Regions from separate parts of the Kribbella sp. CA-294648 genome, predicted to be linked through region 3. Evidence: predicted binding sites of a transcription regulator. Region 3 holds the regulator's gene; each other region holds the start of a gene.
What was found. The regulator HrcA, encoded in region 3, represses chaperone genes, less so after heat shock. The targets are predictions, from matches to a motif close to TTGGCACTCGNNNNNNNCGAGTGCCAA.
Positions count from the first base shown of each region.

Region 1: ACQPYM_RS34530 (FmdB family zinc ribbon protein) is a predicted target of HrcA. The motif match lies at 1,609-1,635, and genes of this name have one in related genera.
Region 2: groES (co-chaperone GroES) is a predicted target of HrcA. The motif match lies at 5,929-5,955, and genes of this name have one in related genera.

Region 1 is NZ_CP191981.1:7,266,288-7,275,706, reverse strand. Features, by position in the region: gene mscL (large conductance mechanosensitive channel protein MscL) at 1-396, opposite strand, end outside; gene cpaB (Flp pilus assembly protein CpaB) at 533-1,156, opposite strand; gene ACQPYM_RS34530 (FmdB family zinc ribbon protein) at 1,221-1,589, opposite strand; gene ACQPYM_RS34525 (DUF1203 domain-containing protein) at 1,754-2,221, opposite strand; gene ACQPYM_RS34520 (penicillin acylase family protein) at 2,320-4,863, shown strand; gene ACQPYM_RS34515 (serine hydrolase domain-containing protein) at 4,943-6,013, opposite strand; gene ACQPYM_RS34510 (5-formyltetrahydrofolate cyclo-ligase) at 6,013-6,582, opposite strand; gene ACQPYM_RS34505 (UTP--glucose-1-phosphate uridylyltransferase) at 6,675-8,063, shown strand; gene ACQPYM_RS34500 (N-acetyltransferase family protein) at 8,056-8,526, shown strand; gene ACQPYM_RS34495 (ArsR/SmtB family transcription factor) at 8,486-9,419, opposite strand, start outside.
Region 2 is NZ_CP191981.1:7,549,582-7,559,000, reverse strand. Features, by position in the region: gene tsaE (tRNA (adenosine(37)-N6)-threonylcarbamoyltransferase complex ATPase subunit type 1 TsaE) at 1-514, shown strand, start outside; gene tsaB (tRNA (adenosine(37)-N6)-threonylcarbamoyltransferase complex dimerization subunit type 1 TsaB) at 518-1,186, shown strand; gene ACQPYM_RS35965 (GNAT family N-acetyltransferase) at 1,183-1,635, shown strand; gene tsaD (tRNA (adenosine(37)-N6)-threonylcarbamoyltransferase complex transferase subunit TsaD) at 1,628-2,680, shown strand; gene ACQPYM_RS35955 (GNAT family N-acetyltransferase) at 2,680-3,129, shown strand; gene ACQPYM_RS35950 (dienelactone hydrolase family protein) at 3,126-3,863, shown strand; gene ACQPYM_RS35945 (THUMP-like domain-containing protein) at 3,926-5,110, opposite strand; gene ACQPYM_RS35940 (peptidoglycan-binding domain-containing protein) at 5,133-5,780, opposite strand; gene groES (co-chaperone GroES) at 6,095-6,391, shown strand; gene groL (chaperonin GroEL) at 6,545-8,164, shown strand; gene shbA (RNA polymerase sigma factor ShbA) at 8,348-8,968, shown strand; gene ACQPYM_RS35920 (hypothetical protein) at 8,961-9,419, shown strand, end outside.
Region 3 is NZ_CP191981.1:3,113,154-3,122,572, reverse strand. Features, by position in the region: gene ACQPYM_RS15055 (Gmad2 immunoglobulin-like domain-containing protein) at 1-474, shown strand, start outside; gene ACQPYM_RS15050 (SAM-dependent methyltransferase) at 478-1,101, opposite strand; gene ACQPYM_RS15045 (16S rRNA (uracil(1498)-N(3))-methyltransferase) at 1,104-1,820, opposite strand; gene dnaJ (molecular chaperone DnaJ) at 1,843-2,982, opposite strand; gene hrcA (heat-inducible transcriptional repressor HrcA) at 3,044-4,063, opposite strand; gene ACQPYM_RS15030 (Gfo/Idh/MocA family protein) at 4,185-5,288, opposite strand; gene ACQPYM_RS15025 (ThuA domain-containing protein) at 5,285-5,926, opposite strand; gene ACQPYM_RS15020 (EF-Tu/IF-2/RF-3 family GTPase) at 6,029-6,421, shown strand; gene ACQPYM_RS15015 (MBL fold metallo-hydrolase) at 6,457-7,245, shown strand; gene ACQPYM_RS15010 (NCS1 family nucleobase:cation symporter-1) at 7,363-8,913, shown strand; gene ACQPYM_RS15005 (DUF3097 domain-containing protein) at 9,265-9,419, shown strand, end outside.

The DNA of each region.
Region 1 (9,419 bases), 4.2 Mb from region 3:
GCGGGCGCGGAGGGCGTCGCGGATTTCGATCAGGAGTTCCTGGTCCATGGTGAGCGGCTCGGGGTCTTCCTCGGGGGTGTCGGAGCGGGCGGCGCGGCGGTCCTGGATCTTCTTCATGGGGACGACGAGGACGAAGTACACGACGGCGGCGGTCAGGAAGAAGACGATGAAGGCGTTGATGACCGCACCTAGGTCGACCTTCGAGGCTGCGTTGCCGTCGACGATGTAGAAGGCCAGGCCGTTGACGTTCTTGCCGCCGAGGGACGCGATCAGCGGGGAGACCAGATTGTCGACCACGGTCTTCACGACCGTGGCGAAGGCGGTGCCGATGACGACCGCGATGGCCAGATCGAGGACGTTGCCCCGCATCAGAAACTTCTTGAAGCCCTCGAACATGGTGCCCGCCTCCACGGATGTGGGCCCGGTCGGACCCTCGACTGATTGACCCCGCAAAAGTAGGACCCAGCCCGGTGGATGGCGAGCAAACGCGCCGCAGCGTCACCGATCGCGATCGGATGTGTCCGATAGGTGATCAGCTCGTGTCCGGAGTCAGCGCGAAACTGATCCGGGCGTTGGCGCTGGCCTGGGCCACTTTGGCGATGGACTCCCGGCCTGCGGCGATCACGACCAAGGCGCCGGACGATCCGGTGGTCGAGGCGCGGGCAGCGGGGAGTGCGAGCACACGCACCCCGTCGGCCAGGGGAGTGGCGGCATCGCCGGGGGTGCTCGTGGCGGCGTACAGGTCTATTCGGTCGCCGACCTGGAGGAGGGTGGTGAGGTCGGCGTCGTCGACGCGCACGGGATAGGCGAATTGGCCGGGTGGCAGCGCGGCAGGCGTGAGGAAGCGGGCGTCGGTCAGTGGCTCGCCGGAACGCACTGGGCCCGCCAGGACGCGTTTGGTGAGGTCGCTGCCAGGGCGGAGCGCGCCGGAGGGCACGACTCCGGTGGGTAGTCGCACGGTGCGGAGGTCACGCGCGGTCGGAGGCGAGCCGCCGGACAGGTCGCGCGCCGCCGCCAGCACGGCCACGGTGGGCGGCGGTGGCGGAGACAGGGCGGTCAGGCCGCAGTACACGGCTGCCGCGGCGGACAGCCCCGCGAGGAGACGGCGGTGCCGGCGAACGGCTTTCAGCAGATGACGAAAAAGTGGTCGGCTCATGCCAGAGAAGGTACGAGCCTTCGAGCACCGTTCCCCCGTTGTCCACAAGGGAATCCGGGAAAGTTCAGGCGGCGCTGCTCGACGACGACCCCGAAGAGCCGGCCGAGGACGAACCCGAGGACGACGAACCAGACGACGACGAACCGGATGACGAACCAGCCGAGGACTTCGCGGCGTCCGACTTCGCCGAGGTGGACGAGGACGACTCCGAGGAGGACGACGACTCGCTCTTGGCCGACACCGTGCTGCTGTTCGACGAGCGGCTGTCGGTGCGGTAGAAACCCGAGCCCTTGAAAACGACGCCGACCGCGTTGAAGACCTTGCGCAAGGTGCCCTCGCACGCCGGGCAGACCGTCAGGGCGTCATCGGTGAAGCTCTGGCGGACCTCGAGCGAGTTACCACACTCGGTGCACTGGTACTGGTACGTCGGCACGTGATTCCCCTTCAGTCCGCTGGCACTCGTACTACTCGACTGCTAATAATGCGCCACGGGCCCGAAGTATTCCAACTCCGGCCCCGCGGCCACCCGGCTCCGGCCCCGCGGCCACCCGGCTCCGGCCCCGCGGCCACCCGGCTCCGGCCCCGCGGACACCCGGTCTAGGCCGCTTTCCGCCGGACCGAGAAGTTCCAGCAGCCGGCGATCACGTTGCGGACGTGGACCAGCGCGACGGCAGGGTCGTCGAAGAGCCGTTTGAGCTCTCCTTCGCTCTCCCCAGGCTCGGCCAGCACCCCTTCGAGCATCTGCCCGGCAGCGTCGTACGGGCGCAGTACTGCCCGCCGATCGATGAAGTCGGCGGGAAAGGACGATCCGGTGAAGCCCGGGCACGCCTCAACGTGGACGAAGACCGGCCCGATCTCCGCGTACGGGCCGCCGAGTTCCGAGGGGCGGTAGGAGATGAGGGCGATCTGCTCGCCCTCGCGAGACAGCCTCAGGCAACAGCGCAAAGGAGCGCCGGCTCCGGAGGTCCGGGGGACCAGCGGGTTGCCGTGGTCGTCATAGCCGTTGCAGCGGATCCTGTCCAGGTCGCGGGCCGGAACGGGGACGAACTCGAGCTCGGTGATCATGCCGGTGGAACGCGAACAGCACCGATTATGTGAGTGGTTGTCCACAGTCCAGGGGAGCGGCATTTGGGGTGGGCCGCCGCATTCTCTAAGTTTGGTCCGTGCGTCGCCTGCTGCGAGTCATCATTGTGTCCGGAATCGCGATCGCCACCTTGCTTCTGGTGGTGGCCGGGACCGGCATCTTCGTCGTCCGCCACTCCTTCCCGAGCTACGACGGGACGGTCGAGCTGACCGGCCTCGACGCGGACGTGGAGGTGGTCCGCGACGGCAACGGCATTCCGCAGATCTACGCCGACAAGCCGGGTGATCTCTTCGCTGCCCAGGGCTACGTGCACGCTCAGGACCGCTTCTTCGAGATGGACTTCCGCCGCCACGTCACCTCCGGCCGGCTGGCCGAGCTGTTCGGCAAGGACGCGCTGGAGACCGACAAGTTCGTCCGCACGCTGGGGTGGCGCCGGGTCGCGGAGAAGGAGCTCGGCCTGCTCACACCGGCCACCCGGCAGTACCTCGACGACTACGCCCGCGGCGTCAACGCCTACCTGGCCAGCCACGCGGGCTCCGGCCTCAGCCTCGAGTACGCCGTACTGTCGCTGAAGGATCTCAACGGGCCGGACTACCGTCCCGAGCCGTGGACAGCGGCCGACTCGCTGGCCTGGCTGAAGGCGATGGCGTGGGATCTCGGCGGCAACATGAACGACGAGATCGCCCGGACCAAGCTCGCGGCGAAGTACCCGGCCACCAACATCGAGACCCTCTACCCGGCCTACCCCTACGACCGCAACGAGCCGATCGTCCCGACCGCCGCGGTGAGCAAGGGCGGCACGTTCACCACCTCCCCGGCCGACACCGAGGCGCGGCGCGGGATGCTGACCCAGGATCTGCTCAAGTCGCTCGACACCGTCCAGAAGGTGGCGAAGGGGCTGCCGCAGCTCCTCGGCCGCGGCGACGGGATCGGTTCGAACTCCTGGGTCGTCTCCGGTGAACACACCACGACCGGCAAGCCGCTGCTGGCCAACGACCCGCACCTCGGCGCCACGATGCCGGGGATCTGGACCCAGGTCGGCCTGCACTGCAACAAGGTCGGCACCGGTTGCCCGTACGACGTGTCCGGCTTCAGCTTCTCCGGTCTGCCCGGTGTGGTGATCGGCCACAACGGCGCGATCTCCTGGGGTTTCACCAACCTCGCCCCGGACGTGATGGACCTCTACCTGGAGAAGTTCAGCGGTCCGGACGCCGTCGTCTTCGACAACAAGATCCGCCCGCTGGTCAAGCGCGAGGAGAAGTTCAAGGTCGCCGGCCAGGACGAGGAGGAGACGATCGTCGTCCGGGAGTCCCGGCACGGCCCGATCATCTCCGACGTCTCCGACGACGCGGGCGACGCCGGCAAGCTGGCGGGCGAGCGGCTGAAGAACCCCGAGGCGTACGGCATCGCTCTGCAATGGACCGCCCTGACGCCGGGCAAGACCGCCGATGCGCTGTTCGCGATCAACCGGGCGCAGGACTGGAAGTCCTTCCGGGCCGCCGCGGCGCAGTTCGAGGTGCCCTCGCAGAACCTCGTGTACGCCGACCGCGAGGGCCACATCGGCTATCAGGCGCCCGGCCAGGTGCCGATCCGCAACCGCGGTAACGGCGACTGGCCGGCTCCCGGCTGGGACTCGCGCTACCGCTGGACGGGGTACATCCCCTTCGACTCGATGCCCACCGAGGCCGACCCCGACGACGGCATCATCGTGACGGCGAACCAGGCCGTCGTACCGAAGACCTACCCGTACCACCTGACCGACGACTGGGACTACGGCTACCGGTCGCAGCAGATCCTCGAGCGGATCCGCGCCGGCGGCAAGCTGGACGCGAACGCGATGGCCTCGATCCAGCTCGACACCAAGAACCGCAACGCCGAGGCGATCGTCCCCTACCTGCTGCACGTCCAGATCAACGACGAGTTCGACCGGCAGGGGCAGGACACGCTGCGGAACTGGGACTTCACCCAGCCGGCCGACTCCGCGCCGGCGGCGTACTTCAACGTCGTCTGGCGCAACCTGCTCGAGCTCACCTTCCACGACCAGTTGCCGGAGGACACCTGGCCGGACGGCGGGTCGCGCTGGTTCGAGGTGATGCGCAAACTGGTCACCCAGCCGAACAGTGCCTGGTGGGACAACCTCGGCACCCCCCAGCGGGAGAGTCGCGACGACATGCTCCGGGAGGCGCTCGTCAACGCCCGCGCGGAGATCACCACCAAGATGGCCCGCGATCCCTCCGGCTGGCAGTGGGGCCGGTTGCACAAGCTGACGCTGACCAACCAGACACTCGGCAAGTCGGGGATCGGTGTGGTGGACAAGCTGTTCAACCGCGGCCCGTACGAGCTGGGTGGCGGTTCGTCGCTGGTGAACGCGACCGCGTGGGACGCGTCGGAGGGCTACGGGGTGACCGCGGTGCCGTCGATGCGGATGGTGGTCGACCTGGCCGACTTCGACAAGTCGCGCTGGATCAACCTGACCGGCGTCTCCGGCCACGCGTTCATGTCGAACTACACCGACCAGACGGAGCTGTGGGTGCGTGGCGAGACGCTGCCGTGGGCCTTCACTCGCGGCGCGGTCGAGGCGACCCGCAAACACACGCTCACCTTCACCAAACCCGAGAACTAGCAACCCCGTTCACCGGGTCTAGCCGGCCGGACCGATGCGGTCCGGCTGGTCGATCTCGCGGCCGCGACCGAAGGGCCGGTTAGAAGGCGGCTTCGAACGCCGCGAAAAGCTCGGGCGGCCAGGTCCAGATGGCTCGTTGGGTCAGCAGCAGTACTACGGTCCGCTGGTCCGGCGAGGTCGACCACAGGGTGCCGAGCCCACCGGCCCAGCCGTACCGCCCGCCGCCGACCGACACCCCAAGACCCCAGCCGGTGTCAGGTCCGAGGAAGTCAACCGCCGCCGCTCGCTGTTCCGCGGTCAAGTGATCCGTGGTCATCTGCCGCACGGACTCGCTCGACAGAATTCCGTTGCCTCCAGCAAGCATCATTCGGGCGAACGCGTGGAAGTCGTCCACCGTCGAGATCAGCCCACCGGCTCCGTCAGGGAACGACGGCGGAGTCGACCACTGGCTGGAACCAGCGCTGTCGAAGTCCTCCTCGCCCAGGTACGCCGTAGTCAGCCGCCCAGGATCCGCAGCCGTGAATCCCGTGTCCTTCATCCCCAAAGGCTCGAAGATCCGCTCCCGCAGCACCTCCTCGAGCGACTGACCCGCAGCCCGAGCGATCAGTACTCCGAGCACCTGCGAGCCGGTCCCGTACATCCACCGCTCACCCGGCTGGTACTGCAACGGCAGCGTCCCGAGTCGCCGCATCCACTCATCGGGATCCAGCGGCGACCGCGGTTTCGGCGGCCCGAAGGTCCGCAGTTCGAGTTCTTCCTCCCGAGAGCGGATCTCGGCGTTGTCCGACTCGCCGAGCCCCATCCGGAACGTCAGCAGGTCCCGCACCGTGATCGCCCGCACAGCCGGCACCGTGTCGTCGAGCGGCCCGTCCGGACGACGCAGTACGAGGGGCGAGGCGAGTTCCGGGATCAGGTCGCCGATCGGCTCGTCGAGCTTCAGAACGCCCGACTCGACCAAGCTCATCGTCGCCGCGGCCACGATCGGCTTGGTGAAGGACGCTACTCGGAACAAGCTGTCCCGTTGCATCGGCGGGCCACCGGAAGCGAGGTTGCCGACGACGTCCACCCGCGTCTCCCCGTCGCGGCTCACCAGGGCGACGGCCCCCGCCAGAGTGCCCTTGTCGACGGCTGAAGTCAGTTGGTCGTGCATCAGCCCATCATGTCGGACACCTGGACCAGTCGGGTCGGCGTGAGGGCAGCGTGGACCGGCTGGTCGTGCGGATCGGCCGGGAGCGAGTCGACGATCTCGGAGTCGTAGACCACGGCCCAGACCGGAGTACCGGGGGAGACGCGCGTCAGGGCTCGGTCGTACGAACCGCCGCCGCGCCCGAGTCGTACGCCGTGACGGTCGACCGCCAGCGCCGGGCAGATCACCAGTTCCGCAGTACCGATTGCGTCGGCTCCCAGGTCGACGGGTGGTTCCGAGAGGCCGAGCCGCCCCGGGACCAGGTCGGCTGCTCCTGGCGCGATGCCCCAGCCGAGGTCGTTGTCGGCGTACAGGACCGGCAGGAGCACCTCACGGCCGGAAGCGAGCAGCCAGTCGATCAGCGGACCGGTCTGCGGCTCGGTGCCCATCGAGATGTAGAGCGCGATCCGTCGAGCGGCCAGTACGTCGGCCTGCTCGCGGGCGACGGCGAGCAGTCCCGCGCCGGAGGGCACGGTCATCCGTTGCCGCGCGGCCAACAACTCCTGGCGGATCGCCGCCTTGGGGGAGAGCACAGCGTGAGCCTAGTCCCCGGCGTCCGGCTTTCCTGCGACGCGGAGTGACACAGTTAACGTCGCGTGGTGATCGACTGCCCTAGGGTTGGGACATGAGTGAGGCAGGTCTTCAGCAGGCACAGGAGAAGATGCGGGCGGCCGGCGCGGCCGAGGTCGCGATCAAGGTCTTCTCGCACTACTACCGATTGCTCGAGTCGGGTCAGCAGGGCACGATCCGGGAGGACGACATCGAGCCGGTGGGCGAACTGCCCCACCTGGAGAACCTCGACACCGACCAGGAGTCGCGGCGGGCAGCCCTCGCCGAGACCGTGGTGATCAAGCTCAACGGCGGCCTGGGGACGTCGATGGGCGTGACCGGGCCGAAGTCGGCGCTGCCGGTCAAGGACGGGCTGAGCTTCCTCGACATCATCGCCCGCCAGATCCTGGCCACCCGCAAGGCGTACGACGTACCGCTGCCGCTGGTGCTGATGAACTCCTTCCGCACCAAGGAGGAGTCGCGGGCCATCCTCAGCCAGTACTCCGACCTGCCGGTGGACGGCGTCCCGCTCGACTTCCAGCAGAACATGGAGCCCAAGCTCCTCGCCGACGACCTGACCCCGGCCGAGTGGCCCGACGACCCTGAACTGGCCTGGTGCCCGCCTGGTCACGGTGACCTGTTCACCGCGCTGGTTGCGTCGGGCACCCTCGACGCGCTCCGGGAGAAGGGTTTCCGGCACGCGTTCGTGTCCAACGCCGACAACCTCGGCGCCACCCCGGACGGCCGGATCGCCGCTTGGATGGCCGAGCACGACGTCCCGTTCGGGATGGAGGTCTGCCGCCGGACCAGGTCGGACCGCAAGGGTGGCCACGTCGCCGTCCGCAAGTCCGACGGGCGGTTGATCCTGCGCGACAGCGCCCAGGTGCACGCGGACGACACCCAGCACTTCCAGGACATCACCCGGCACCGGACGTTCAACACGAACAACCTGTGGATCGACCTGGACCGGCTCGCCGAGCTGATGGCGGGCCACGACGGCATCCTCGGGCTGCCGATCATCGTCAACCGCAAGACGGTCGACCCGGCCGACTCGTCCTCGCCGAAGGTGATCCAGCTGGAGACCGGGATGGGCACCGCGATCGAGACCTTCGAGGGGTCGCAGGCGGTGGTCGTCGACCGGAGCCGGTTCAAGCCGGTCAAGACCACCAACGACCTGCTGGTACTGCGTTCCGACGTGTACGAACTCGACGATGCGGGCGACCTGACCACGACGCACGAGGGCGACGAGCCGTACGTCGACCTGGATTCGGAGTACTTCAAGATCCTGGCCGACTTCGAGGCACGGTTCCCGGCCGGCCCGCCGTCGCTGGTCCGGGCCGACCGGCTCGAGGTCCGCGGTGATGTTGCCTTCGGCAAGGACGTGGTGGTGCTCGGCGAGGTCGAGGTGGAGGCGCCGGCCGGGGAACGGCTGGAGATTCCCGACGGGACCGAGCTCCGTGGATGATGTCTGGATCCGGCCGATGGAGCCGTACGACACGGACGAGGCCGCAGCGGTTTGGTGGCGCTCCCGGCATGCTCAGGGTTCGCAGGTGCCACCGGCCGTCCACACTGAGGAACAGGTCCGCGGCTGGTTCGCCGAGGTGCTGCTACCGGACGGGCAGAGCTGGGTAGCGATGGACGACGGCCGGATCGTCGCCGTACTGACGCTGGACGGCGACGACCTCGACCAGCTGTACGTCGACCCGGACGTGGCCGGCCAGGGCATCGGCTCGACCCTGGTCGACCTCGCGAAGGACCTGCGGCCCGGTGGACTCGCCTTGTGGACGTTCCAGAGCAACACGCGGGCACAGGAGTTCTACCGGCGGCACGGGTTCACCGAGGTACGGCGTACCGACGGTGCCGGCAACGAGGAGCACGAGCCGGACGTCAGGATGGTGTGGGGCGCGCATCCCGAAGCGGCATCGTGAGCTGCTCTGCTGCTTGGGTTCTGGCGTAGTAGACCTCGCGGCCGAGTCGGCGGCGTTCTACCAAGCCACTGCTGTGCAGGCGTCCCAGGTGATAGGACACGGTGGCTTTGGACAGGCCGAGACGGGCAGCAAGGCTGTGTCCCGGCTGGGGGACTTCCAAGGCGGCTATGAGGCGATGGCGAGTGCCTAGGCCATCGGTCAGCGGCTCGTCGGGGGCGTCGGCTGTTGCGTGGGGGCCGATGACGGCAGCGCGGCCTCTGCAGGGGTAGCCGATCAGTAGGTCGCCGCCGGAGATGATGATCGCGCGGCCGCGGTCGAGCAGCACCGAAGGTGCCAGCACTATGCGGCGGCCGGTCCGCGTCAGGTCGAGCTCCAGCGGGGAGTCGAGCTGTGCGCTCTGGCCGTCCCAGTCCTCGCCGTCGACGAGTTCGACGGCCGCGGAGGACATACCGGTCGTCTTCACGAGCTGCAGCCGGTGCATGACGTCGGTCTCGGTCACTGACCGGATCACTGGCCAGGTGGGCGCAAGGAGCACCTGCCACGCTTCTGCCAAGGCCTGCTGAACAGCAGCCAGCAGTGGAGCGGTGTCGCCGGCCCAAGCCGCTGCAACCAGTGCGGTCGGCTGCTTACGCCACTTGTCCGCTACAGCCGGTACTGCGCCCAGGTTGCGGGCGAAGTATTCGTCGACCGGCCCTAGGCGGTAGGTGAGGCGTAGGTGGGCGCGCAGGTCGTCAAGCGGAGTGGCGGCGATGGCAGCGAGCTCGGCCTCGGGAGTCGGGCGGTACTGGTCGGTGAGCGGGATGAGGAAGTCCGGGACTGAGTGGGTCGCTGGGTCGATCAGGTCGAGTAGCAGCGCGCGGCTGGCCGACGAGACCCGGGCCCAGCGCTGAGGG
Region 2 (9,419 bases), 4.3 Mb from region 3:
AGGGCAGAACCTGATCTATGCGAAGGCGATGCCGATCTCGCTGACTGTTCCGACCGCCGAGGACATGCGTGCGGCCGCGGAAGAGTTGGCGGGGCAGTTGCGGGCGGGCGACGTACTGGTCCTGTCGGGTGATCTCGGGGCCGGCAAGACGACGTTCACCCAAGGGCTTGGCGCGGGGCTGAAGGTGCGCGGCGACATCACCTCGCCCACCTTCGTCATCTCCCGCGTGCATCCGTCGCTGTCGGGCGGCCCGGCGTTGGTCCACGTCGACGCCTACCGCCTCGGCGGTTTCGCGGAACTCGACGACCTCGACCTCGACGCCAGCCTCGAAGAAGCAGTAACCGTCGTCGAATGGGGCCAAGGCCTGGCCGAGTCCCTAGCCCCCGACCGCCTGGACATAGTCGTCACCCGAGGCGACAACGACACCGACGAAACCCGCTCCCTGAGAATCACCCCAGCAGGACCTCGCTGGGCCGAGGCCGGAGTCCATCTCTCTGTCCTGGAGAAGGGCTGAATCATGCTGCTTGCGTTTGATACGTCCAGTGCTGCTGTGACGGTTGCTTTGGCTGATCCGGTCAGTGGGGCGACTATCGCGTCGTCCTCGACGGTAGATGCCTTGCGGCATGGGGAGTTGCTGGCGCCTGCTATTGCGGAGGCGTTGGAGACTGCTGGGTGCCGGCCGGGGGATCTCACGAAGATTGCTGTGGGGGTTGGGCCGGGTCCGTTCACCGGGTTGCGCGTCGGGTTGGTGACCGCGCGGACGATGGCCGACGTGCTCGGGATCGAGGTGGCCGGGGTTTGCAGTCTCGACATCCTCGCGCGGCAGTCGTCGCTGAGCCTGCCGGTCGCCGTCGCGACCGACGCGCGTCGCAAGGAGATCTACTGGGCCCTGTACGACGGCCCCGCGGCTGACGGCAGTCGTCGACGCCTGGAAGGACCAGCCGTGGATCGCCCGGCCGACGTCGCGCATGTCCTCGCCGGCTTGCCAGTGATCGGCCGTGGCGCGGTCCTGTACGCCGAGGCGCTCGCACTCGAGTCGAGCGACGTGATCGAGTACCCGTCGGCCGAAGTACTGGCTCTCGGGGTGGCGACCGGGACGTTGCCGGTGGTCGCGCCGGACCCGCTGTACCTGCGGCGCCCCGACGTCACGATGTCCGGCGGACCCAAGAGCGTGCTCCCGAAGTGAGACCTGCGATCCGCCCGGCCGTCGCGAAAGACCTCGATGCTCTCGTGGCGCTGGACCGCGTCTGCTTCGGCTCGTCGGCGTGGAGTTCGGAGTCCTGGCGCGAGGAGTTCGCCCGGCTGGAGACGGACCGCGTCGTGCTGGTGGCCGACGAAGGGCGTGCGGTCGGGTACGTCGTACTGCTGGTCCCGTCGGTTGAGGACGACCCGGTGGAGTTGCTGCGGATCGCGGTCGACCCGGCGGAGCGGCGTACCGGGATCGGCGGGCAGTTGATGACGGCCGCGTTGCAGCGCTGCGCCGGCCGGACCGTCCTGCTGGAAGTTGCTGCAGGCAACAAATCGGCGGAGGCGTTGTACCGTGGCTTCGGCTTCGGGGAGATCAGCCGGCGGCGCGGGTACTACGCCGGTGGCGAGGACGCGGTCGTGATGCGATGGCAGGAGGACCATGAGTGACAACGAGCCCCTGATCCTGGGGATCGAGACGTCGTGCGACGAGACCGGGGTCGGCATCGTCCGCGGGCAGACCCTGCTCGCCGACGCGATCGCCTCCAGTGTCGAGGAGCACGCCAGGTTCGGCGGCGTCGTCCCCGAGGTGGCCAGTCGCGCGCACCTCGAGGCGATGGTGCCGACGATCCGGCGCGCTTGCGAGACCGCGGGGATCAAACCCTCCGACGTCGACGCGATCGCCGTCACCAGCGGCCCCGGCCTGGCCGGCGCGCTACTGGTCGGCGTCGCCGCGGCCAAGGGACTCGCGCTCTCCCTCGAGAAGCCGCTGTACGGCGTGAACCACCTCGCCGCGCACGTCGCCGTGGACACTCTCGAACACGGTGACATTCCCAGGGGCGCGATCGCGATGCTGGTCTCTGGCGGCCACTCGTCGCTGCTCGCGGTCGAGGACATCACGGTCGGCGTCGAGCCGATGGGCGCGACCATCGACGACGCGGCCGGCGAGGCCTTCGACAAGGTGGCGCGGGTGCTCGGCCTGCCGTTCCCCGGAGGTCCATATATCGACAAGGCGGCACGGGACGGCGGGGACGCGCTGTACGTGAAGTTCCCGCGCGGGCTGACCAGCCAGCGGGATCTGGAGCGGCATCGCTTCGACTTCTCCTTCTCCGGTTTGAAGACAGCCGTCGCCCGGTGGGTCGAGGCGAAGCGGCGAGATGGCGAGGACGTGCCGGTGAACCACGTCGCCGCTGCCTTCCAGGAGGCGGTCTGCGATGTGCTGGTCCGGAAGGCGATCGACGCCTGCAAGGACCGCGGGTACGAGCATCTGCTGATCGGCGGCGGGGTCGCGGCGAACTCCCGGCTGCGCGCGATGGCCGAGGAGCGTTGCTCGGCGGCGGGGATCGCAGTACGGGTTCCGCGGCCGGGGTTGTGCACGGACAACGGCGCGATGGTGGCGGCGCTGGGTTCGGAGCTGGTCCGGGCCGGGAAGACGCCGTCGCCGTTGGGGCTGCCGGCCGACTCGTCCATGCCGATCACGACGGTGCTGAACTGATGAGGTGGGAGCACCCGGGCGGTTTCGTGGCGGACGACGATGCGGCGCGGATCGATCTCGACGTGGTGCACGGGTTCATCAGTACGTCGTACTGGGCGGCCGGCATCCCCCGTGACGTGATGGCGAAGGCGATCGCGAACAGCCTGAACATTGGGGTGTACGCCGCTGCCGGTGCCCAGGTCGCCTATGCGCGGGCGGCGACGGACCGGGCCACCTTCGCCTGGATCGCCGACGTGTTCGTGCTGGAGTCGCACCGCGGACATGGGCTCGGCAGGTTTGTGGTGTCGACGTTGCTGGAGCATCCGGACCTGCAAGGTTTGCGGCGGACGTTGCTGGCGACGGCTGATGCGCACGGGCTCTACCGGTCGTACGGGTTCGAGGATCTGGCGGACCCGAGCAGGTTCCTGGTCGTCCAGCAGACCCCAGCGGTCCTGTACGGCGCATCGTGAGTTTCCCCCGGATCGATCTGCTGAAGTCGCCCCCGGACGCGACGCAGCTGGTGCTGCTCGCGCATGGCGGCAAGGAGAACTCCGTGGTCGAGACGGGTTCGTGGCGGGCGCCGATCCTGCGGATGTGGCCGTTCGCGGCGGCGGCGATCAAGGCCGCGCCCGGGTCCGCCGTCGGGCTCATGCGCTACCGGTACCAGGGGTGGAACGGCGCCGAGGCGCATCCTGCCGCCGACCTTCGAGCCGTGCTCGACCGGTTGCCCGAGCGGATCACACGCGTGCTGCTGATCGGACACTCGATGGGCGGCCGCGCTGTTGTTGCTGCTGGCAACCATTCTCGGGTGGCCGGGGTGCTTGCGCTCGCGCCGTGGCTTCCGCGGGGTGAGCCGTTGGTGGCGGTCCGCGGTCCGGTCGTCCTGGCCCATGGCGCGGACGACCGGATCACGAACCCGGCGGAGACGGCGGCCTATGCCCAGCGGCTGCGTGCCTCGGGGGTGCCGGTCGCTCTGTTCTCCCTCGAAGGCGAGACACATGAGCTACTCCGCCGAAGCGCCGACTGGAACGCCTTGGTCCGCGACTTCGTCACCGGCACCACCCCCAACCTGACCACCGACACCGACAGCATCGTCGAGCTACCGCGCTCAAGCCCCTCAGACAGCCCGAGGCGCGGCGTGCTGGACATCGCACAGGCGCGGCTGCGCCTGCGAGTTCTTAGTGGCGGGCTCCTGACCGGGTAGCGGCAACAGACGCAGCACCTCGTCCGTCGGCGAGCCGGCCAGGAGCCCGCTCGTGGGATCGATCATATGTTCGAATCCAGTGCGAGCGCAAGTCGGCGACAGGAGTACGCGACCGCGTCCCGGCCGATCCGGGTGACGATCAGCGTGGCACTGGCGGAACCCTTGGGCGACAGCTTCTTGCGCAGGACGGCGGGGTCGAAATCCACCCCGCGCTTCTTGATCTCCAGCGTCCCGATGTCCTGCGCGCGAACCCAGGACCGCAGCGCCTTCTCCTTGTAGGGCAGCTCTTCGACCACCTCGTACGCCGAAGCCAGCGGCGTGGCCACTGGGGTATCGCCGCTCACATAAGCGATCCGCGGATCGAGAAGCCAACCGTCGACGGCCTCGGCCACTGCTGTCACCAGCCCGGCTCTGACGACGGCTCCGTCGGGTTCGTAGATGTACCGGCCGACCGGGGCGCTCTCCACCTCGGGTGCTGACGTCACTGTCGCGCCGCTCGGCAGGAGGGTCGCGCGGCGCGTAGTACCGGCGTAGAGCTTGCCTGACCACAGTGCTGCTTCTTTGACCTCGCCGGCGTCGCTGACCCACTCCGCCTCGACGCCCTCCGGCACAGCCTCGTGGGGGATGCCAGGGGCGACTTTCACGCAGGCAGTGCCTGACAGCAGAGCGGTGATGAAGGACCAGGGCGGCGAGTAGGCGTTGTGGTCGAACACCCGCTTCCCATCCGCCCGCCGAGCCGGATCAGCAAAGACCACCTCGTACTGCGAGACGTCCTGCTCCTCCGCGTCTCCTACCAGCACCTCTCCCGGCAGCTCTAGTGCGGCAAGGTTGGCCCGAGCTGCTGCAGCCGTCGCGGGATCGCGCTCGACACCAGTGACTCGCAACCCGGCCCGAGCCGCGCTGATCAGGTCGCCACCGATCCCGCAGCCCAGGTCGATCACTGTGGCTTCCGGGAGTGTGCGGGCGATGCGCGCGGCCCGGTGTGCCCCGACTGCTGTCCTCGTGGCCTGCTCCAGGCCGTCTGGCGTGAAGTACATCCGCGCTGCGTCTGCTGCTCCGAACTTGGCGGCTGCCCTGTGGCGCAGCGACGCCTGCGTGACCGCGGCGGTCACCACAGCAGCGTCGTACCGGCGTCTGAGCTTCTCGACCAGGCGTAGCTCGCCTCCAGGCGTGTAGCTGGCGCAGGCCTCGGCCAGAACTGCGGCTCCGGCCGGCGCCAGTAGCAGCGAGATCGAGTCAGGTGTCACCCGGCACAGTCTGCCCCGCCGCTCAGAGCGGGCTGGAGCAGGCCTTGCTCCAGGTGTTGGTCCTGGTGGAGAACAGGCGCCAGTTCATCGCTGAGCGGGTCTTGGGGCCGTAGATGCCGTCAACGGCCAGCCCGTGGCGCTTCTGGACCGCCCGGATCACCCCGCGGGTGTTGCTGCCGTAGACGCCGTCCACTGTGAGCTTGTAGCCGTAGCAGTAGTTCAGATTGCGCTGCAGGGTCCGGATGGCGGTGTCCGGGTCGCCTCTGCGGGAGGTGGTCCGGTACGGGTCGTCGCCGTACATGAGGTTGCAGGTGGTGCTTGTGCTGTTCCAGACCGCAGGCAGGGGGATGCCCCAGCCGGTTCTGCCGACAGGTACCAGCCGGGCGTACAGGCATTGCGGGGTTGCAGCGGCTGCCTGAGCTTCCGCAGCGGTTCGCATTGCCGTGGTGTCCTGAGCCGGCCGGACCAGTAGTGGAGCTGCTGGGGGCGCTCCGCCGCCTGGCGCCGGCGCGGCTTGGGTGGGGCCGGCGGGGGAGGAGTTGTGGAGACCGTTGGCCGCGAGGCCTGCGACGACGAACGGGCTGACCGCGAGCGTTGCCAGTACGACGCCCTTGCGGGAGGTCAGCTTGGGGAGGGCCGGCTTCGGCAGGGACGGGAGACGGAGGGCCATGGTTCTCTCCTCGAGCAGTCGATCCCGGGGCGGATCGGGAACCTACAGACACGACGGTCCCATGCGAAGGTGCGGTTCGCCCAGACCTCGGTGGCGGAAAGCGGCCGGGCGATCACACCGGGTGCGGCGCTGCGCCGAGAGCGAGAATCTGGCACTCGAGTTGACCGAGTGCTAATCGCGGCCTAGATTCGGTATTGGCACTCTCCACCCGAGGGTGCCAGCGGCCCGGCCTCTGATCCCCGCGACGGCAGAGGCGAACGGCCGCCGCAGCACCCTTGAGAACACACAAAGAACTCGACCGTGGAGGTCAGCAAGTGTCGGTCACGATCAAGCCGCTCGAGGACCGTATCCTCGTTGCGCCGCTCGAAGCCGAGCAGACCACGAAGTCCGGCCTGGTGATCCCGGACACCGCCAAGGAGAAGCCGCAGGAGGGCGAGATCCTCGCCGTCGGCCCCGGCCGCATCGACGACAACGGCAACCGCGTCCCGCTGGACGTCAGCGTCGGCGACAAGGTCATCTACTCCAAGTACGGCGGCACCGAGGTCAAGTACGACGGCCAGGACTACCTGATCCTGGGCGCCCGCGACATCCTCGCAGTCGTCACCAAGTGACGTCGGAGCGTGCTCCCCGGCTCCGGGCCTAGAGTGCGCTCTTCGTTCGCTGTTCCTGACTGACACCGCTCCGGTGCCGCACGCCGGCGCCGGGGCGGAGTCGGTCCGGGACCGCGAACACCATTGTTGAAACTCAGAGAGGGACTTGTTTTTATGCCGAAGATCCTCGAGTTCGACGAGAACGCGCGGCGCGCGCTGGAGCGCGGCGTCGACAAGCTCGCGAACACGGTGAAGGTGACGCTGGGGCCGAAGGGCCGCTACGTCGTGCTGGACAAGAAGTGGGGCGCGCCGACCATCACCAACGACGGTGTCACCGTCGCCCGTGAGGTCGAGCTGGACGACCCGTTCGAGAACCTCGGTGCGCAGCTGTGCAAGGAGGTTGCCACCAAGACCAACGACATCGCCGGTGACGGTACGACCACCGCGACCGTGCTGGCGCAGGCACTGGTGCACGAGGGCCTGCGGGCCGTCGCCGCCGGGGTCAACCCGATGGGCCTGAAGAAGGGCATCGAGGCGGCCGTCGAGGCCGTGTCGGCCAAGCTGGTCGAGACCGCCCGCCCGGTCGACGACAAGGGCGACATGGCCCACGTCGCCACCATCTCCGCCCGTGACGCCGAGATCGGTTCGCTGATCGCCGAGGCGTTCGACAAGGTCGGCAAGGACGGCGTCATCACCGTCGAGGAGTCGAACACCTTCGGCACCGAGCTGGACTTCACCGAGGGCATGCAGTTCGACAAGGGCTACATCTCGCCCTACTTCATCACCGACGCCGAGGCCGGCGAAGCGGTGCTGGACGACCCGTACATCCTGATCAACCAGGGCAAGATCTCCGCTGTCGCGGACCTGCTGCCGCTGCTGGAGAAGGTCGTGCAGTCCGGCAAGACGCTGCTGATCATCGCCGAGGACGTCGAGGGCGAGGCGCTGTCGACGCTGGTCGTGAACAAGATCCGCGGCAACTTCACCTCCGTCGCCGTCAAGGCGCCGGGCTTCGGTGACCGCCGCAAGGCGATGCTGGAGGACCTGGCGGCCCTCACCGGCGCCCAGGTGATCGCTCCCGAGGTCGGCCTCAAGCTGGACCAGGTCGGTCTCGAGGTGCTCGGCACCGCCCGCCGGATCGTCGTCACCAAGGACAACACCACCGTTGTCGAGGGGGCCGGCAAGACCGACGAGATCGAGGCCCGGGTCAACCAGATCAAGGCCGAGATCGAGCGCACCGACTCCGACTGGGACCGCGAGAAGCTGCAGGAGCGGCTGGCCAAGCTGGCCGGTGGCGTCTGCGTGATCAAGGTCGGCGCGGCCACCGAGGTCGAGCTGAAGGAGAAGAAGCACCGGATCGAGGACGCGGTGTCCGCGACCCGTGCGGCGATCGAAGAGGGCATCGTCGCCGGTGGCGGCTCGGCTCTCGTCCACGCCGCCGCGGTGCTCGACAACGGCCTGGACCTGGAGGGCGACGAGCTCGCCGGTGTCCGGATCGTCCGCAAGGCGATCGTCGAGCCGTTGCGCTGGATCGCCGAGAACGGTGGCTACGAGGGTTACGTCGTGACCGCCAAGGTCGCGGAGCTCGAGGTCGGCAGCGGCTTCAACGCCGCCACCGGTGAGTACGGCGACCTGCTCGCCCAGGGTGTCCTGGACCCGGTCAAGGTGACGCGTTCCGCGCTCGCCAACGCCGGCTCCATCGCCGCTCTGCTCCTCACCACGGAGACGCTGATCGTCGACAAGCCCGAAGAAGAAGAGCCCGCCGCAGCCGGTCACGGCCACGGCCACGGCCACTGATTCTTCGTACTACGCACCACCGAACTGCCCGGCAGACGCGTCTGCCGGGCAGTTCCGCGTCGTGGGGCCGGGGGTGATCACTGGTTGTAGTGGAAAAAGGTCGGGGATCACCTATTGCCACTATGCAAAGGGGTTTGGCCGCCGTATTCTCTTGCAGGCTGACTGTGAACGAGGGGGGCAGGGGTGACTGAGGTCCAGGTGCCGCACACCCATGATCGCGTGGAGCTGCGTGATCTCGCCGCTCTGGCCGGCGCAGGTGACCGGAACGCTCTGAACGATCTGCTCACCCGGGTCCGGGCGGTGGCCCACCGGTACGTGCGGTCGAGGCTGTGGACCTACCCCGGCGGCGCCGACATGGTCGATGACGTCGCTCAGGAAGTCTGCGTGGCGGTGTTCGGGGCGCTGGGCCGGTACCGGGACGAGGGCCGGCCGTTCGAGGCTTTCGTGTACGGGATCGCGGCGCGCAAGGTCGCCGACGCCCAGCGGGCGTTCGCGGTGGCCGACGTGTCGACGCCGGATCTTCCGGACGGTGCGGACGAGTCGCCGACGCCGGAGGAGCACGCGGTCAGACACTCAGAGGTCCAGCACATCGTGGGGTTGCTGGACAGGTTGCCGGAGAAACTGCGGGAGATCCTGCGGCTCCGGGTGGTAGCGGGGTTGTCAGCCGAGGAGACCGGCCGGGCACTGGGGATGACACCGGGGGCGGTGAGGGTCGCACAGCATCGGGCGTTGAACACGCTCAGGGGGTTTGTGGGGCATGAAGCACAGTCGGAACGACGGGCAGGGGAGGAGCGACATGGCTGACCGTTTTGATCTCGACGCGATAGAAGCCGACGACGCGCTGCTCGATCTGCTCGCAGCCGGTGGGGAGTCCGCCTGGGAGGCGGGCGAGCACGACCCGGCCCTGAAACTGCTGGCCGGTCTGCGGCTCGCGGTGGAGGTCGAGGACGAGCTCCCGGTGGAGACGATCGACGATCCGGAGAGCTTCCTGGCACGCTGTGCCGCGCTGACTCCGGTGATGGACCCGTTCGCTCGCAAGATGGCCGCGCGGAGCCTGGCGCTCGGCGTCGCCGCGGTGGCCGCGCTGTCGGTGTCCGGGGTGGCCGCGGCCGTCACGGGTGACCCGCTGTCGCCGTACGAGAAGGTGATCGAGAAGGTCGTCGACGGCCTCCGGTCCGAGACGAGCGTTCCGAAGGAACAGCTCGACGGCATGCCGGTGTTCGACAAGACGAAGATCGTCAAGGTCGCCAAGGAC
Region 3 (9,419 bases):
CCCGACACCAGGCTCGAGCCGGGCGTCGCCGACATGGCGGCCCAGCAACTCGTCTACACGGTCCAGGGCGGGCTGCAACGGCAGACTTCGGTCCAGATCACCGAGCGCGGCCGCGCGGTCTCGAACCTGTTCGGCGTCCTCGACACCAAGCAACCGTTCGGCCGCGCGCAGGCGACCGACGTCCAGGCGCTGGTCTGGGTCGAGTCGCCGGAGAACGGCCAGACCGTCAAGCCGTCCTTCACCGTCAGCGGTACCGCGGCGGCGTTCGAGGCGCAGGTCGACTGGAAGGCCACGAACGTGAAGACGAAGGAGGTCGTGGCGAACTACGCGATGACCAAGGAGGGCCAGAAGTTCTCCCCCTACGTCTTCACCCCGAAGCTCACCGCGGGTGAATGGCTGATCGAGGTTTACCTGTCGTCGCCCGAGGACGGCCGGGTCACCGACCTCGACTCCAAGACGGTCTACGTCAAGTAGCCCCTAGCTGAAGGTGAACAGGCGGTCGACGGTCGCGGGCGCCGGCCCGGGACCGGCGTACCGGTTGCTGCCGACGGACCACTCGACGCCGTCGGGTGCGTCGAAGGCCAGCTCCTCGAAGCCTGCCTCGGCGAACCAGCCGCGGATGTCCTGCCGGATGTCGGGGTCGTGCCGTCCGCGGGTCCAGATCACGGTCGCTCCCAGGGCGCAGAACGACGGCAGGGCCCGGACCGTCGCCTCGACGTCCGCGACGCTGATGTTGCCGAACACCCCGCAGAACAGGACCAGATCAGCCGGTACTGCCCCCGCGTAAACACTCGTCAGGCCGGCATCCCCTTCGACGACCTCGACTCCGGTCAGCCCGTTCGCCGCCGCTGCCGAGCGAGCGGTGCCGGTCAGGCGAGGATCCAGCTCGACCAGCCGGGCGGTCACCCGGTCCCGGGCCGGATGGGTGGCGAGCACCTCGATCAGGTCGCGTCCTTGCCCGGCGCAGGCACTGATCGCGCGGATCGGCCCGTCGGGACGCGCGTCCAGGTGTCGCCTGATCTCCCGCTGGACCGATCGCAGCCGGCCGCTCAGGTCCGACGACTCGTCGTCGTAGTCCTGGTGCCACTCCAGCCAGTCCACGATCAACTCCAGCGAGAGCGGGCAAGGAGAGCGGCCGCTGCGGCCACCCCGGCGGTCGAAGTACGAAGAACTGTGTCGCCGAGCCGGACCGGTGTCGCGGCGAACGCCTCCAGCTCGGCGGGCGCGATACCACCCTCGGGGCCTACGACGATCACCACGTCCCCCGCCGCGGGCAGCTCGAGCGAAGCCAGCGGAGTGGTCGCCTCTTCGTGCAGTACTACCGCCAGCGCCGCGTCCGTCAGCAGCTTGGCGACCTCGGCCGTCGACGCGATCGGCGCGACCTCGCAGAACCACGAGCGGCGCGACTGCTTGCTCGCCTCGAAGGCCCAGGCCTGCCACTTGGTCAGCGTCTTCGCGACCCGCTCGGGGTTGGCGCGGAACTGGCTGCGCTCCGCGTTCCACGGCACGACCAGGTCGGCACCGACCTCGGTGAGCATCTCGACGGCCAGCTCGGCCCGCTCACCCTTCGGCAGCGCTTGCACGACGACGAGCCGCGGGCTCACCGCCGGTACCTCGCCACGGTGCTCGACCGCGACGGTCAGCCCGGACTTGGACGCGGCGATCACGGGTCCCTCGGCGAAGGACCCGTGGCCGTCGGTCAGCCGGATCCGCTCGCCGGGCCCGATCCGGCGTACGACGGCCGCGTGGCGACCCTCGGCGCCGGACAGCTCCAGCTCGGGCCCGTCGAGGTCAGGCAGGTAGAAGACCGCGAGTCCCATCGCCCGGCAGCCTAAGTCGTTTTCAATGCGCACCGAAGGCGTCACGCAGGCGCCCGAAGACACCCTTGTGAGCTGCCTGGACCTGACCCTGCGGCCGCTCCTCGCCGCGCGCGCCGGCCAGCTGCCTCAGCAGCTCGACCTGCGCCTCGTCCAGCTTGGTCGGCGTCTCGACGATGACCTGCACGATCAGGTCGCCGCGGCCCGCGTGCCGCAACCGCGGTACGCCGCGCGCGGTCAGCGTCATCGTCGACCCCGACTGGGTGCCCGGCAGGATCTCGAGCGGCGTGGTCTCGCCCTCGAGGGTCGGCAGGTCGATCGTCGTACCCAGCGCCGCGGCCGTCATCGGCAGGGTCACCGTGCAGTGCAGGTCGTCGCCGCTGCGGGTGAAGATCTCGTGCGGCTCGACCTCGATCTCGACGTACAGGTCACCGGCCGGACCGCCGCCGGGGCCGACCTCGCCCTGGCCGGACAGTTGCACGCGGGTGCCGCTGTCGACACCGCCGGGGATCTTGACCGTGACGGTCCGCCGGGAGCGGACCCGGCCGTCGCCGGCGCACTCGCCACACGGGTTCGGGATGGTGGTGCCGAAGCCGCGGCAGTTCGGGCACGGCCGCATCGTCCGGACCTCGCCGAGGAACGAGCGCTGGGTGTGGGTGACCTCGCCCCGGCCGTGGCAGATCTCGCAGGTGACCGGCTCGGAGCCGGTCTGCGCGCCCGAGCCCGAACAGGTCGGGCAGAGCACCGCGGTGTCGACCTTCAGCTCGCGGGTGGTCCCGAAGGCCGCCTCCGCCAGGTCGATCCGGAGCGGGATCAGCGCGTCCTGGCCGCGCCGGGTCCGCGGCCGTGGGCCGCGGGTCGCCCCGCCGGTCTGGCCGAAGAAGGCGTCCATGATGTCGGTGAAGGTGAACGCCTGGCCGAAGCCGGCGCCGGCACCCCCGGGCCCGCTCGCGAACGGGTCACCGCCGAGATCGTGGACCTGCTTCTTCTGCGGATCGCTCAGCACCTGGAACGCGCGGCCGATCTCCTGGAACTTGTGGTGCGCGTCCTCGGAGTCGTTCACGTCCGGGTGGTACTGGCGAGCCAGCTTGCGGTAGGCCTTCTTGATCTCGTCCGGTGTCGCGTCGCGGCTGACGCCCAGGACGGCGTAGTAATCGGTGCTCATACTCCAGACCACTTGGTAGGCAGCGTTCGGTGCGTTCTTTGGTGCGTTGTTTGATGGATGCTCACGAGTCGGCCAGGATCTGGCTGACGTAGCGCGCGACGGCGCGGACAGCGCCCATCGTGCTCGGATAGTCCATGTAGGTCGGGCCGACGATGCCGAGAGTGGCCAGCGCCTCCGACTTCGACCCGTACCCGGTCGCGACCACCGACGTGGTGGCCAGTTCCTCGTACGGGTTCTCGTGCCCGATCCGGACCGTCAGGGTCTGCGGATGGGTTGCCTCGCCGAGCAGCTTGAGCAGGATCACGTGCTCCTCGAGCGCCTCCAGCACCGGCTTCACGTTGCGCTCGAAGTCGTCGCCGTAGCGGGTCAGGTTGGCCGCGCCGCCGACCGCGATGCGCTGCTCACCCTCGTCGGTGAAGGCCTCCAGCAGCGTCGAGACGATGGTGGCCACCAGCGGCCGGTCCGTCGGCGCGAAACTGTCGGCGACGCTGGCCAGCGCGGTCGCCGCGTCGGTCAGGCGCTTGCCGGTCAGTGCCGTGTTCAGCCGGGACCGCAGGTCGGCGATGAGTTGCTCTTCGACATCCTCCTGGCTCTCCACGATCCGCTGCTCGACCCGGCCGGCGCTGGTGATCAGCACCAGCAGCAGCCGCCGCGGAGTCATCGTGACCACCTCGACGTGCCGCACGCTCGACCTGGTCAGCGTCGGGTACTGCACGATGGCGACCTGCCGGGTGATCTGCGCGAGCAGCCGGACGGTACGCCGGACGACGTCGTCGAGGTCGACCGCACCGGCCAGGAACGACGAGATCGCCCGCTTCTCGGCCTGCGACAGCGTCTTGACCGTGCTCAACTTGTCCACGAACAGCCGGTAGCCCGCGTCGGTCGGGATCCGGCCGGCGCTGGTGTGCGGCTGGGTGATGTACCCCTCCTCCTCCAGCGCGGCCATGTCGTTGCGGACCGTCGCCGGGGAGACGCCCAGGTTGTGCCGGTCGACCAGGGTCTTCGACCCGACCGGCTCGTGCGTGGCGACGTAGTCCTCGACGATGGCCCGGAGCACGTCCAGTTTGCGTTCGTCCAGCACGCGCACCACCCTCTCCACATCGGCCGTCGCCGGTTGGCACTCCTGAGTTTCGAGTGCCAGTCTACCGAGCCGTAGCGACAGCCGGACCAATCGAGCGGCGTGGGACAGATCTCAGCACCGGTCAGGCCGTGTCGGGCGACGCTCCCAACGGTACGGCGGCCGGCCGCTCGACCGTGCTCGCGACGTCCACGGACTGGTCCTGCGCCGCCGACTCGAGCACCGACTCCAGTACGTCGAGCACGTGGTACGCCAGTGCTCCACTGGCCCGGTGCGGCTCGTTGGTGCGCAGTGCGCGAGCCATGTCGGCCACACCGACCCCGCGCCCGGCACCGGCGTACCCACCGGCTACCGGCAGTTCCGTCCAGTCACGGTTGGTGGCGGTGGCGATCTCCACCTTGCCGTCGAAGTTGTTCGGGTCCGGGACGGAGAGGCTGCCTTCGGTGCCGTGAATCTCGATCCGCGGCTGCCGCGAAGCCCACACGTCGAAGCTCATCAGCACAGTGGTGAGCGCACCCGACTCGTGCTCCAGTACGCCGGTCACGTGCGTCGGCACCTCGACTGCGAAGGTCTGCCCCGCCCGCGGGCCGGTGTGGACCTTGCGCTGCTCCTGCGAGCGACCTGCTCTCGCAGTGACCCGGCGTACTGGGCCGAGGAGCGTGACGAGGCTCGTGACGTAGTACGGGCCCATGTCGAGCAGCGGGCCGCCACCCGGCTGGTAGTAGAACTCCGGAGCCGGGTGCCACAGCTCATGCCCGGGCGCGACGAACGAGGCGGTCGCAGCAGTCGGTACGCCGATGTCGCCGCGGTCCAGCGCAGCCCGTGCAGTCTGGGTGCCGGTGCCGAGCACTGTGTCGGGGGCGCAGCCGATGCGGAGGTTGTTGGCCGCAGCGAGCTTCAGGAGCGGCTCCGCCTCGGCACGGTCGACGGCCAGCGGCTTCTCGCCGTACACGTGCTTGCCGGCCTGGAGGGCTGCCTGGTGGACCGGTGCGTGCGCAGCGGGGATGGTCAGGTTGAGGACGATGTCGACCTCGGGATCGGAGTACAGGTCCTCGGGGGTCGAGGCGCGGATGCCTGGGTTCTGGTCGGCGATCGCCTGTGCTCTGGAGAGGTCTAGGTCCGCTACAGCGACGACGTCGACGCCGGGGAGCTTGGCGAGGTGTTCGAGGTAGGCGCCGCTGATGACACCTGTCCCGACGATGCCGATGCCGGTCACTGGGCCGGTCACTTGCTCGCCCACAGCAGGCCGCGCTCGATGATGGTGCGGACCTCGGGCGTGTTGAGGTCGGCCAGGCTGTGGCCCGGCGTACAGACGAAGACCTTGCCCTCACCCCAGGTGCGGGTCCAGACGGCCGGCATCGTCGCGCCCTCGATCCACGGGAAGTCCGGGTCGGTCTTGAAGGTGGTGGTGGCGAGGACGTTGTTGGACGGGTCGGCGTGCACGTAGTACTGCTCGGTGTGCAGGTCGAAGCTGGTGATGCCGTCGACGATCGGGTGGTCGGCGACGATCTCGATCCGGTGGTCGATGAACCCGCCCGGGTGCGAGATGAACTGGCCGCCGGTCATGAAGCTGTAGTCCACGTTGCCGCGGAACGAGTCGACGATGCCGCCGTGCCAGCCGGCCAGGCCGGTGCCCCCGCGGACCGCGGCCTCCAGGCCCTTGACCGCTTCGGCGCTGATCTCGCCCATGCTCACGCACTGCAGGACCAGGTCGGTGCCGTCCAGGTCGAGGTAGCTCTCGGTGCTGTCCGAGACGGTCACCTCGAAGCCGTTCTCGCGCAGGAAGGGGATGAACAGTTCGGTCGCCTCGGCCGGGAGATGACCTTCCCAGCCGCCCCGGACCACCAGTGCCCGTCGTTTCGTCACGCCGTCCGCCCTTCATCGATTAATCGGTTCAGCTCTGTGACCCTAGGCGGCGTGGCATTGGCCTACAAGCCCTGTTCCGGCGGCTGGAATAGAGTCGCGAGCATGGGATGGAAGTTCTGGAAGCGCGAGCCGAATCCGACGGACGGCGCCCGGCCTGAAGACGGCAGCTGGATGCAGGACGGTGCCCGGATCCAGGACGGCGGCCGGATGCAGGACAGCGTGCCGGCCGGGGCTTTCGTGCTGCCGGTCCAGGACGTGTTCTCGATCAGTGGGCGCGGCACCGTCGTCACCGGGGAGATCGTCGCGGGCCGGGTGCAGGTCGGCGACCAGGTGCTGATCACCCGCGCCGGGCAGCGGGTCGCGATGACCCGCGTGACCGGCATCGAGGCGTTCCGGAAGACCCTCACCACGGCTGGTCCCGGTGAGAACGTCGGCCTGATGCTCGAAGGGATCGAGAAGAGCCAGGTGCTGGCGGGCGACGTCATCTCCCGCTGACCGTTGCCTGGGTGGCGGCGGTTAGGGTCGCGGGTATGAGTGCGTGGGTGGAGCTGGCCGACCGGACCTGGGTCCGGCGCTACGAGAAGTACGACGTGAACATCGGACTGGTCCTCGGTAGCGACGGTGCGCTGGTGATCGACACTCGCGGCGATGTCGCGCAGGGCGAGGAGCTGCTCGGCCACATCCGCGAGGTCACCGACGCGCCGATTCGCTGGGTGGTCAACACGCACGCGCATTACGACCACGTGTTCGGCAACCCGGCCTTCCCGGATGCGACGAGCTACGCGCAGGAGAACACGGCCGCGGCCGTCGCCGAGACGGTGGCCATCGATGTGCCGTTCTCCGTGGCCAAGGTGATCGACCTGGGCGACCGGCGGGTCGAACTGCTCCACCTCGGCAACGGGCACACCGACGGCGACGTGGTGGTCGTCGTACCGGATGTCGACGTGTTCTTCGCCGGTGACCTGATCGAGGAGTCGGCGCCACCGTCGTACGGGGAGGACTCGTATCCGCTGGAGTGGCCGGACACGGTCGACCGGCTGATCGGGCTGCTGTCCGCGACGGCCAAGGTGGTGCCCGGCCACGGCGCGATCGTCGACGCCGAGTTCGTCCGCGAGCAGAACGACAACCTCGGCACGGTGGCAAACACCATCTCCGGCCTCCACCACGGCGGCACCTCCCTCGAAGCCGCCCTAGCCCACACCGACGACTGGCCCTGGCCCCAGGCCCACGTCGAACAAGCAGTACGCCGCGCCTACGCCACCCTGGGCACACCCGCGCGGCCGACCCTCCCGCTGCTAGGCCTCGCGAAGAACGACTGAACCATCACGCTTGGTGAATGACTGGGGCGGCTGGTTACGCTCTGAAGTTGTGCGTTGACATGGCGTCTGCGATCCCTCAGTTTGGTCCGAAACACGACTGCGGACGAGGTGGCGACGATGGCTCACGCGGCACCAGCATCTCCTGATCAGATCACCCACCCGGACGGACGCGTCGAGCTGTCCGATCCGGCCGCGGTCGCGGACAGCCCGTACGGCAACGCGGAGCTGGCGCCGACCCGGTTGCCCGAGCGCCGCTGGTCGACGTACAACTACGCGGCGCTGTGGATGGGGATGGCGCACAACATCCCCAGTTATCTGCTCGCGGCCGGGCTGGTCTCGATCGGGATGAACTGGCTACAGGCGTTCATCACCATCACGCTGGGCAACCTGATCGTGCTGATCCCCTTGCTGCTGAACAGCCACGCGGGGACGAAGTACGGGATCCCGTTCCCGGTGTTCGCCCGGGCCTTCTACGGGGTGCGCGGGGCGAACTTTCCGGCGCTGCTGCGGGCGTTCATCGCGTGTGGCTGGTTCGGCATCCAGACCTGGATCGGCGGCCAGGCGATCTACGTGATCGTCGGCGAGCTGGCCGGGTCGGGCTGGACCGAGGCGTCCGCGATCGGCGGGCATCCGTGGACGATGTGGCTGAGCTTCGCCTTCTTCTGGGCGCTGCAGATGGTGCTGATCTGGCGTGGCATCGAAGGATTGCGCCGGTTCGAGAACTGGGCGGCGCCGCTGGTCACGGTCGCGTTCCTCGCGTTGATGATCGCGATCCTGGTGAAGGCGGGCGGCTTCGGGCCGATCCTGTCGCAGCCGTCGAAGCTCGGCTGGGACGCCGACTTCTGGAAGATCTTCGCGCCATCGCTGATGGGGATGATCGCCTTCTGGGCAACGCTTTCGCTGAACATGCCGGACTTCACCCGGTTCGGTCAGGGCCAGCGCCAGCAGGTGATCGGCCAGATCATCGGGCTGCCGACGACGATGTCGTTCATCGCGCTGGTCTCGATCACCACCACCTCCGGCACGGTCGTCGTCTACGGCTCGGCGATCTGGGACCCGGTCGAACTGACCCGCCGGTTCGAGAACCCACTGGTGGTGACGGTCGGGCTGGTGATGGCGATCCTGGCGACGATGTCCTGCAACGTCGCGGCCAACGTGGTCAGTCCGTCGTACGACTTCGCCAACGCCTTACCCCGCTGGCTGAACTTCCGCACCGCCGGCCTGCTCACCGGCGTGATCGGCATCGTCATCCAGCCCTGGCGGCTGATCTCCGACCCGTCGATCTACATCTTCGTCTGGCTGTCCTTCTACGGAGGCCTCCTCGCCTCGGTGGCCGGCGTCCTGATCGCCGGCTACTGGTTCGTCGACCGAACCAACCTCTGGCTCGCCGACCTCTACCTCCCGAACGGCCGCTACTGGTACGCCGCCGGCTGGAACTGGCGAGCCGTAGTAGCCACCCTGGTCGGCTCCCTCCTGGCAGTAGGCGGCGCCTACTCCAACCCCGGCGCGGGCCCTTTCCCAGCAGACGGCCTGATCCCCTTCCTACAACCCCTCTACGACTACTCCTGGGTCGTAGGCCTGATAGCCGGCTTCGTCATCTACCTAGCCCTAACCATCATCTCCCCCATCCGCCACCCCGCCCCCACCCACGCCATCGAAACCTACTGAGTACGAGGCCGTTCGATCGGAGGGATCGACCATGGACGACGCGAAAACGCAGGAAAGTTCGCCTGCGGCGATTGCCCAGGAGGTACCACGAGGCGGTCGCGGATCCCTGGCCGGACAGATCGTCCTGTCGGACGATTGGGACTCCCCCGACACCAATGACCAACTCACGAACGACTTCACCCGCCCATAGACCGCTACCTACAGCCATCCGGACATACCTGTGTCAGTTTGAGGAACGTGGTGATCGCCTGACCCCACTGGGCGGGTTCTTCGAAGCACCTCTCCGTCGGGCTCGGAGATGCAGGCGAGTCGGGCCGGGGTACGGGGTTGGGGAGCGCATACGGTTGGGGGGTGGCTGATCGGTATGGGAGAGATGTGCTGTCGGGGGATTGGCGGAAGCCTAAGAATGGGCGGACTGTTGATCTGGTGATCGAGAAGGGGCTTGTGGTCGAGGAGCCCAGTTCGGGGTACGTCGGGGCCGTGGTTCGGTGGGAGCACGGGGTGGT